DNA from 3 places in the Glutamicibacter sp. NPDC087673 genome. Region 1 is predicted to be linked to each of the others. Evidence: riboswitches for the same ligand, from Rfam matches in the RefSeq annotation. Region 1 holds a riboswitch; each other region holds the start of a gene.
The links. A riboswitch is a leader RNA that binds a small molecule or an ion and turns the genes downstream of it on or off. The one in region 1 is predicted to bind S-adenosylmethionine.
Positions count from the first base shown of each region.

Region 2: linked by a shared signal. The riboswitch ahead of ACIOTL_RS16165 (hypothetical protein) and the one ahead of ACIOTL_RS03625 (flavin reductase family protein) in region 1 are both predicted to bind S-adenosylmethionine.
Region 3: linked by a shared signal. The riboswitch ahead of ACIOTL_RS11280 (bifunctional o-acetylhomoserine/o-acetylserine sulfhydrylase) and the one ahead of ACIOTL_RS03625 (flavin reductase family protein) in region 1 are both predicted to bind S-adenosylmethionine.

Region 1 covers NZ_JBIUWB010000001.1:775,004-778,274, forward strand. Annotated here, with positions in the region: gene ACIOTL_RS03625 (flavin reductase family protein) at 1,040-1,540, opposite strand; SAM riboswitch class IV at 1,635-1,751, opposite strand; gene ACIOTL_RS03630 (long-chain-fatty-acid--CoA ligase) at 2,128-3,271, shown strand, end outside.
Region 2 covers NZ_JBIUWB010000007.1:96,717-99,987, forward strand. Annotated here, with positions in the region: gene ACIOTL_RS16155 (helix-turn-helix domain-containing protein) at 121-687, opposite strand; gene ACIOTL_RS16160 (DinB family protein) at 824-1,411, shown strand; SAM riboswitch class IV at 1,479-1,592, shown strand; gene ACIOTL_RS16165 (hypothetical protein) at 1,609-1,875, shown strand; gene ACIOTL_RS16170 (VIT1/CCC1 transporter family protein) at 1,931-3,034, shown strand; gene ACIOTL_RS16175 (LOG family protein) at 3,098-3,271, opposite strand, start outside.
Region 3 covers NZ_JBIUWB010000004.1:237,213-240,483, reverse strand. Annotated here, with positions in the region: gene ACIOTL_RS11285 (homoserine O-acetyltransferase) at 1-512, opposite strand, end outside; gene ACIOTL_RS11280 (bifunctional o-acetylhomoserine/o-acetylserine sulfhydrylase) at 515-1,858, opposite strand; SAM riboswitch class IV at 1,950-2,069, opposite strand; gene ACIOTL_RS11275 (VOC family protein) at 2,242-2,886, shown strand; gene ACIOTL_RS11270 (GNAT family acetyltransferase) at 2,948-3,271, opposite strand, start outside.

The DNA of each region.
Region 1 (3,271 bases):
CTGGGAAAAATTATCCTTGCCTCATGGCAACGCTTCATCGTGTCAGTCGATACGGACATTTGGATGTCAGGCGCCTGTGGATATTTCTCTCCCGAACCCAACACTAGGGCTGTTATTAACAGGCGTAAACCTCATTATCCACAGAATATGTGGATAACACTCCTCTACCTGTGGAGTTCCCTGTTCACAGTCTGGGGAGAACTCTGTGGATTACCCCACTCTACGTATCATTAATATCTATTGACTTGGTTGTTTGTATTCGCACACCTGTGGACAGAAACTTAATTCATTGAAGCTCACGCCAACCGACCCAAGGTTATCAACACCCTTAATCGCCCAGTTCCCGGGGTTTTTCACCCTTTGTACACATTTGCCCACGTCTTGTCCACAGTTTTGTGGATAACCTTGTGGATACTGGTGAATTTACAAAACCCTAAGTCACCGTGGATTAAATTCGCCAGCAAGGCCGGATCTTCCAGTAGTCCACAATCGGCTAGGGTTTCTGCGTTCGGGGGCGGTGGATAACTTAATGTGTGCAACGACTCGGCGGGCGAACCTGGATCAGCGACTGGGCTGCCGGCGCACTCTCGCCACTTCGCGTCCGCGACGCGCGCCAGTGAAGACCCCATAAAGCGCCGGTTTCATTTGTGATGCGCAGCCTTTGCATGGCTCGGAAACCCCATCCGAGGGTTGCCGGCAATTCGCTGCCACTCTGGTCCAGCGTGCAGCGAGGATCCATGAGCTACCTGCGCGGTTCTGTTCGACGGCCCAGGCGGGTGGCGGATATGGCGAGTTCAAGGTTTCTCGCGACAGATACTTTGATGACGAGGTTATCGCCAAATGCCTGGGGCAGCTGGCCCAAGATGGCAGGCCATGAGATTGCCAGCCATCTTGCCACGTCTTCAGGGTGGCGAGAGAGAACGGGCATTGCCGGTGTCGAGGGCTGCGGGGAACGGCTCAACCCGCCTAACCGGAATTCAAAAAGCTCCGGCCAGATCGATGATTTGATCTGGCCGGAGCTTTGGAAGATGCGAAGCGCTTATACGAGCTCAGGAATCGGCAGCGAATGGAACCGCGAATCATGGAAGATCTGTGGCGAGTGCTCGGAGGTGCGGTGCCCGTGGACTTCCATCAGGACTACCCAGTGATCCCCCGCTTCGACCTCGTTGTAGATCGAAGTCTCCAGCCACAACGTGGAGTCGTTGACGAAGAGCGCGCCCTGGTCCGAGGAATAGGTATCGATTCCGCGGAACCGGTCGCCATTTTTCGACGCAATCTGAGCGCAGACACCATCATTGCGTTCGCTCAGCACTGAGACGCCAATGCGGCCAGCTTCGCGCAGCTTTGGCCAAGTGTTCGAGGACTTCTGCACGGCGAACATCACCAGTGCAGGTTCGAGGGAAACTCCCACGGTAAACGATGAAGCGACAATTCCGGTCTTCACGCCATCCAGTTCTGCACAGAGGGCGGCTACCCCTGATGGATGCTGAGCGAAAACCTTGCGCAGGGTCAACGGGTCAAGTTCAAGATTCAATGACATGGCTCGATTCCTTTGGGTCTTGCCCACCGCGCAGTAGCCTGCAAGCATTGGCTTCTCGTTACTCGAAGCCGCTTGGGCTGAAGTTCCGCGCCGTGTGCGGTACTTGTTCCAGCACATTTTGCGTGGAACCGAATCCTCACCTGGAGCACCCCACTACCGTTGAGAGGGTTGCCGATCAGCAAGCCAGGGCTTATAGCTGATGCTCTTGATTCTGTTTAAAACGATATGGCTCATGACGAACAGCCGTCAAACATTTCACTTCGCAAATCGCAATATTCGACGCAATATTCGATCCAAGGCCCCGCCAGAAGTCCTTGGGCAGTCTTTTATTCGCCATACGCCGCGCTTCTTGAACGCTTCGGCCCCATGATCGCAGCAGGCTTCCGCCGCTCTTGATTCGGCAGAACACTAACTCCTCCCCTGGGCTCGGGGCCCTGGCGCGAATTCCCTACCGCCCACCGTAATGAAACTTGGTTTCCCGGCATGACGCTGAGGTTCATGCCACTATTGGTCATGGAGTGCATTGAGTCACACTCCTGCTTATTGTTCTCCGTAACCATCGATGACGATTGAGGAATAGCCACACCATGGTAGAGATTCAGGCAAACCATTCAGAATTGACCCCACTGCGTTTCTTGGAACGCACAGCCGAGGCCTATCCGAAGAAGACCGCCGTCATCCATGGAACTCGCAGCTTCTCCTATGAAGAATTCGAAGCACGGGTGCACCGCTTTGCCCAGGCGCTGAAGGCTCGCATTGAGCCGGGCGACCGCGTGGCCGTGCTGGCACCGAATACTCCCGAAATGCTCATGGCGCATTACGCCGTACCGCTGGCAGGCGCAGTCCTCGTTGCCCTGAACACCCGACTCTCGGCCCACGAGCTGCAATACATCATTGATCATTCTGCTGCCAAGCTGATGCTTGCCGACACAGAGCTGCTGGAAAACACGAAGACCCTGCGCCGCGATAACCCAACGCTGGAGGCGCTCATCGAGATCACCGATGACCAGTACGCCGGAGAACGTCCGGACGTGCCCGTGGACGCCACCTTGGACGAGCTAATCGCACAAGCCTCGGATGAAAGACTTCCCTACGCCATCGCCGATGAGCGGGCTCCGATCACTCTCAATTACACGTCGGGCACCACCGGCAAGCCGAAGGGCGTGCTCTACTCGCACCGCGGCAGCTACCTGAACTCGTTGGGCGAAGCGCACCACCAGGGCTTCACCGCCAAGACCCGCTACTTGTGGACCCTGCCGATGTTCCACTGCAACGGCTGGTGCACTCCATGGGCCGTCACCGCAGCGGGAGGAACGCACCTGTGCCTGCGCGGCGTGCGCGAAGATTCCGTTTGGGATGCCATCGAGGATCTTGGAACCACCCACTTGTGCGGCGCTCCGACCGTCTGCTCCATCATCGCCGACTCCACCCGCGCCCACCAGCTCGATGCGCCACTGCGCATCACCACCGCAGGTGCTCCCCCGTCCCCGGCAATCATCTCCAAGCTGCAGAAGCTGGGTATCGAGGTAGTCCATGTATATGGCCTCACCGAGGTCTACGGACCGTACACGGTGTGCGAGTACCAGGATGAGTGGGATGCCCTCGATGGCCCGGACCGGGCCGCGAAGCTCGCCCGCCAAGGCGTTGGCATGATTACCGCCGAGTCCGCACGCATTGTTGACGAGAACATGAACGATGTACCGGCGGATGGACAGACCATGGGCGAAATCG
Region 2 (3,271 bases), on a different contig from region 1:
TCGTTCCGAGCGCCCCGAAACAACGCATCGTTCCTAGAATACGCGGTTCATCTCCCCGCAGACGAACGCGCAGCCGCACCGCTCATGCCGTGCCCTGGCAGCAGGCGCATGGGCTTGGCGTCATGAGAGGATCAGCGTCCAGGTAACCACAGCTACCTCATCAGAATCGTTTTCCCAGCTATGCGGTTCACGCCCGGGGAAGGTTATCGTATCGCCTGCTTCGAGGTCTACGCGCTGATCTGGCAATACCAGGATGAATTTTCCCGCGATCACGTGCAGCACTTCCAGCTCGCAATCCACCGAATACAGTTCTGCTTCACCGGTGCCCTTGGGCGCAATCTCAGCGCGAATCATCTGCACCCGCTTCTCGCTGCGTGGCGTAACCAGCTGCTCCGTGATGCCGTCGCCGCCCAGGGAAACACGGGGAGCCTGCTCCAGGCGGACCAGTTTCGTTTCTGGAACCTCGAAGAGGGTACCTACTTCCATGCCCAGCACTTCGCACAACCGCAAAAGGGTCGAAACCGAAGGGCTGGTCAGGTCGCGCTCGACACGTGAGAGGAAACCTTTGGTCAGTCCGGATAGCTCGGCGACCTGGTCAATGGTCATGCGCTGGGTCTGGCGCACCCCGCGCAGCCTCGCACCGATGTTGATCGCAGCACCGGTTGGTTCAACTGGCAAGGTTTTCATCGTTTGGCTCCATCGACGTTTTTTGCAGCAACTACAACCGCAACCACTTTGGCTTCAAGGCCTGCGGGGCAAGTTTACCAATGGTAAACACACGGCGCCCCTACCGCGGACCCACCACGGTCACTAGACTCTGTCCATGGACAGCACCAAGGACAAGCTCTGCGGGTACCTGAACGACGCACGCGAGAATGCGATCTTCAAGGCAGAAGGCCTCGCCGAGCACCTGGCCCGCACCCCGCTCACCCCTACGGGCACCCATATTCTGGGTGTACTGCACCATTTGGCGATCAATGAATACGAATATTTCGGCACCTGCCTCAAGCGCAAGGCCAATGACCGCTACGTTCGCGAGTTCATAGCTCCGCATGATCCCGACGCGGATTTCCTTCCGCCAGCAGACATGCGCGCGCAACAGCTGATCGGCCTCTATCGGAAAGCCATCGCCTTCGCCGATGAGGCCATCAGCACCCTGCCCCTGGACAGCCCCGTAGAGGTACCGTGGTGGGGGCCAGCCGGGAATACCACATTGGATCACCTGCTCATCCATGCGCTCGCCGAGACCTCCCGCCATGCAGGGCATTTGGACATTATTCGCGAGCAGCTCGATGGCCGTGCTGGCTGGACCGCGCAACTGGATTTGCTGCCCGATTACACCGCTGGGCAATGGGCGGAACAACGCGAGAAGCTGCAGCAACTGGCCGATGCCTTTGCCCCGGGCAGCTGACCCGCAGTCATATTACGCATTCTGACTTCACCGGGCCCTGCCGCCGGCGGTACCATCGGAAATGTTGCTTCACGAGACGCGGCGCCAAGCTCCGACTGGCCGCGCACCAACCCCAAGTTCATGGGTGGTTCGGATGAGGAAGCGGTCCGCGCATCAACAGGTGCACGGGCAAGAGCTCGCAAGAGAGTTGACGTCCCATGGCATATCCGATTCTGCCCGTCATCGACCGCCAGACCGGCCAAGTGCAGTTCAAGGCCGAAGGCCGCTGGCGCACCCGCTACGTTGCAGATCCGCTCAGGCTCGAACAGCTCATTGCTCGTTGTGCCCGCCGGCCGACCTTCGATCCGGCCACATCTGAATTGCTGCTGGTGGTGCCAGTCGCCGGAGATCCTGCGGGCAAGCGATTTGCTTTTAGTCTTGCCAAATTCCCAAGTGCAGGAGCCCTGACTAAACTGGGTAGTTGATCCGATCCACGGGTTTCATTGGGAAACTCCATGTTCCAGGAGAGTCATCTTCGCGATGCCACAGCACTCAGCAACCGAACCTACCAAAGCGCAGATCCAGCGATGGCGCAAGTATCTCGCTGATGAAGTCGCAGAAGGCTCCATCTACCGGGCCCTCGCGGAAAAGAAAACCGGGCAGGAACGGCAAATCCTGCTGGGCCTGGCAGAGGCGGAAGCACGCCACGAATCCCACTGGCGCGTCCTGCTCGGCGAACATGTCAAGGAAGTCCGCCCGTCGCTGCGCCGCACCATGCTGCGTTTCCTGGCATTGCATTTCGGTTCGGTCTTCGTCCTGGCCATGGCCCAGCGCTCCGAGAGCAGTTCGCCCTACCGCGATGACAAGGACGCCACCGCGCAGATGGCGGCCGACGAACAGGTCCACGAAGAAGTCGTTCGCGCGCTTGCTACAGCAGGCCGTGCGCGCCTTTCGGGCAACTTCCGTGCTGCGGTCTTCGGCGCCAACGACGGGCTGGTTTCCAATCTCGCTTTGATCATGGGCATCGGTGCGACCGGTGTTTCAGCGACCTTCGTGCTGTTCTCCGGCATTGCCGGCTTGCTGGCCGGTGCACTGTCCATGGCAGCTGGCGAATACGTTTCGGTGCGTTCCCAGCGCGAGCTGCTGACAGCTTCACGCCCAACCCAGGTCACGCTGACAGCGGCCCCGAACCTTGATCTGGACGCCAACGAGCTGCTGCTAATCTATAAGGCCCGCGGCATGAGCGATGAAGATGCCGAGCACCGGGCCGCCGAACGCATGGGCCTGTTCACCTGCGATTGCAACCCCGACTTCTCGCTGAACCCAGAGGGTCGCGGCGAAGAACTTGAGAAGGAGCACCAGGAGCTGGGTTCGGCCACCGGTGCGGCGGCCACCTCGTTCTTCCTCTTTGCTTCCGGTGCTGTGGTGCCGATCCTGCCGTATATCCTTGGCCTGTCCGGCATGACCGCGATCATCGTCTCGGTAGTCCTGGTGGGCGTGGCCCTGATGATCACCGGAGGGATCGTGGGACTGCTTTCCGGGGCCTCCCCGCTCAAGCGCGGCCTGCGCCAGCTAGCCATCGGCTGGGGCGCAGCGGCCATAACCTACTGCTTGGGCCTGATCTTCGACGTCAGCATCGGATAGCAGCCTGCTGCGAATCGAATGCCGGTACAGCTTTGGCTGTACCGGCATTTTCCATGCCGTGCTCTAGCTGTTCTCCGGCCGCCGGGTACGCCGGCGCAGGGTTTGCATGCTCTGGATGAACTCCATCGCTTCTTCGGCGGTTTCCACCAGAGCAATCTTCTGTTCCATGACACGGTCCTTGGCCAGGGCCTGAAGCAGCGGCCAAGCAGGCAGATCCCTAGTCCAATAGTCCTTGCC
Region 3 (3,271 bases), on a different contig from region 1:
GCGTATTCCAACGCGCGCGCACCGCCCATCGAACCGCCAATGACCGCATGCCAGGAATCAATTCCCAGTTGCTTGGCCAGCCGCGCTTCAAGGCGCACCGAGTCCTTGATGGTGACGAAGGGAAAGCTCGAACCGTAGGGCAGGCCCTGGTCGCCCAAGGACGAGGGGCCGGTGGAACCATTGCAACCACCCACCATGTTGATGGACACGACAAAGTACTCATTGGTGTCAACCGTGGCTCCGGGACCTACGAGCTCTTCCCACCAGCCGGCGCTTTGCGAATCGCCTTGCGCAACGTGGGCGTCACCGGTGAGCGCATGCATCACCAGCACCGCGTTGGAGCCATCAGCTGCTAGCGTCCCCCACGTTTCATAGGCCAGCACCACGTCCGGAAGGAATCCACCGAATTCGAAGTGGTGCTCCCCCACGGACTTACGGCGCAAAATGCCGTCTTGCCCGCCGGCGAGCTCTTCGGCGCGCAGAGTATCTTCAGTAGTCACAATGGATGCCATGCCTAGAGGGTTTCCTGCAGTTCCTTGTTCTCGAGGGCTGCAACAGCTTGGAAGCCCAGTTCCAGATCGGCCAGAATATCCTTGATATTCTCCAGTCCGACGCTCAGCCGCACCAGTCCCGGGCTCACGCCGGCCGCAACCTGCTCAGCTTCGGAGAGCTGGGCATGGGTGGTGGAGGCCGGGTGGATGACCAATGAGCGCACGTCGCCGATGTTCGCGACATTGGAGTGCAATACCAGTGCGTCCACGAAGGCCTGGCCGGCTTCCGAACCGCCCTCCAGTTCGAACGCGATGATCGAGCCGGCGCCCTGATCGCTGTACTTCTGCGCACGCTCATGCCATGGCGAAGACTGCAGGCCTGCGTAGGCGACCTTCTGCACTTCCTCGCGGGCTTCGAGCCAGTTGGCAACTTCTACGGCATTCTGGCCGTGGCGTTCAATGCGCAGCGACAAGGTTTCCAGGCCCTGTGCGATCAAGAACGCGTTGAACGGCGCAACCGAGGAACCCAAATCGCGCAGCAACTGCACGCGGGCCTTGAGGATGTAGGCCAGATTGGCGCCCAGGATGCCGTTGACACCCAGGTCGCGGGCGAAGACCAGGCCGTTGTAGGACTCGTCCGGGGTGTTGAAGCCCGGGAAGCGGTCGGCGTCCTTGGCGAAGTCGAAGTTGCCCGAGTCCACGATGACACCGGCAATGGCATTGCCGTGGCCGCCGAGGAACTTGGTGGCCGAATGGATCACGATATCCGCGCCCCACTCGATCGGGCGGATCAGGTACGGGGTGGCCAGGGTGTTGTCCACCAGCAGCGGCACGCCGGCTTCGTGGGCGATCGCCGAGATGCCCTCGATGTCCAGGACGTCCTGTCGCGGATTGGAGATGGTTTCCCCGAAGAAGGCCTTGGTGTTCGGACGCACCGCGGCACGCCAATCATCCAGGTTGTCCGGGTCGGCAACGAAGGTGACCTCGATGCCCAGGCGCTTGAGCGTGTGCTTGAGCAGGTTCTGGGTTCCGCCGTACAGGCTGGGGCTGGCCACCAGGTGGTCGCCGGCTTCGGCCAAATTCAAGATGGCGAAAGTGGTGGCAGCCTGTCCCGAAGAGAGCAGCAGTGCTCCAACGCCGCCCTCCAGGTCAGCGATGCGGGTTTCCACCGCGTCGGTGGTCGGGTTGCCGATACGGGTGTAGATCGGCTCCAGTTCCTGCAGCGCGAAACGTGCAGCAGCGCTCTGGGCGCTGGGGAAGACGAAAGAGGTGGTTTGGAAAATCGGGAGAGCCCGTGCTCCGGTCGTCGGATCCGGGGTCTGGCCGGAGTGGATCTGACGGGTTTCAAATGACCAGTTATTGCTCATGGTTTCCTCCAAATAGCGTTTCATGACTATGGGGGTACGCCACTGAAAAGACACCGACAGGAAGCACCATATCGTGACGACTTCCAGGGGTAACCCGCGCTTGTCCTTGATGCCTTGTGCGTTCAAGGGCCAGGTCTTCACCCGGGGCACCCCACCGCGGTTGGAGGGTTGCCGCCCAGTAAGCCGGGGCTTGTTACTGGGACTCATGACCTGGTACCAGTTTGCCCGAAAACCGAAGATCTTTGCAACGCAAGGGCTCGTCATTGGACTCAATCGGTCATATTTCGCGAATATTGCAGGTTCATCGCAGAGTATTCGATAGCATCCCGGCACTTAGGTGTGCCTAAGTAGAGACTCGCATCACATGTTGCCATGATGGGCACATGATGAGGCTAGATCACGTAAGTTATGCATGCGGCCCAGACGGGCTGTTGCCAACCGCTGAAAGAATCTCCGAGTCCCTCGGACTGGAATTCGTCAAGGGCGGCGTGCATCCACGATTCGGAACACGCAATGTCATCTTCCCGCTCAAGCATGGCCAGTACCTGGAGGTGGTTGAAGTCCTGAACCACCCGGCCAGCGACAAGGCACCCTTCGGACAGGCGGTTCGCGCCCGTTCGGAGCTCGGCGGCGGCTGGATGGGCTGGTGCGTCTCGGTGGAGGATCTATCCAGTGCCGAGGACCGCTTGGGCCGCAAGTCGGTGCCGGGCAACCGGAAGTTCCCTGATGGCCGCGAACTGACCTGGCAGCAGATTGGCATCAAGGGCCTGATCGCCGATCCGCAGTGCCCGTACCTGATTTCCTGGGATGAAGGATCCGAGGAGCTGCATCCGTCGAAGGCGCTGGAACCTGCCGGCGCCATCAGCCAGATCGCCATTGCCGGCTCGCGTGAACGGGTGCTGGATTGGCTGGGCCAGCCGCAGAACGTCAATTTGGGCGCTGTCACCATGCAATATGAAGCGCCGAATGGCACTCCGGGCATCATGTCGGTTACCTTTGAGACCGAGTCCGGCACCGTGGTGCTGTAAACAGTTCCGCAGAGAACGCAAGTAGGCGGGGACAATGGCGTCCCCACCTACTTTCTTTTCGTTAAGGCCGGTCCAGGCGCTTCCCCAGCACCACGACGTGCTGGTCTTCGAAGCCCAGTCGTTCATAGAAATCGATGACGGCAGAGTTCTCCTCGCGGACCATGAGCTGCACCTTGGGCACGCCGCGATCCCGCAGCCACAGGACAGCGGCATCCACCAGCTCCCTTCCCAGGCCGTTGCCCTGCCGGCACGGATCCACCGCAACATAGTAGAGCCAACCTCGGTGGCCATCATGGCCAACCATCGCAGTAGCCATGAGTTGATCGTTCTCAACGATGGCCAGCACCGTGGAAGTAGGCTCGGCCAAAGCCCGTCGGGCGTCGGC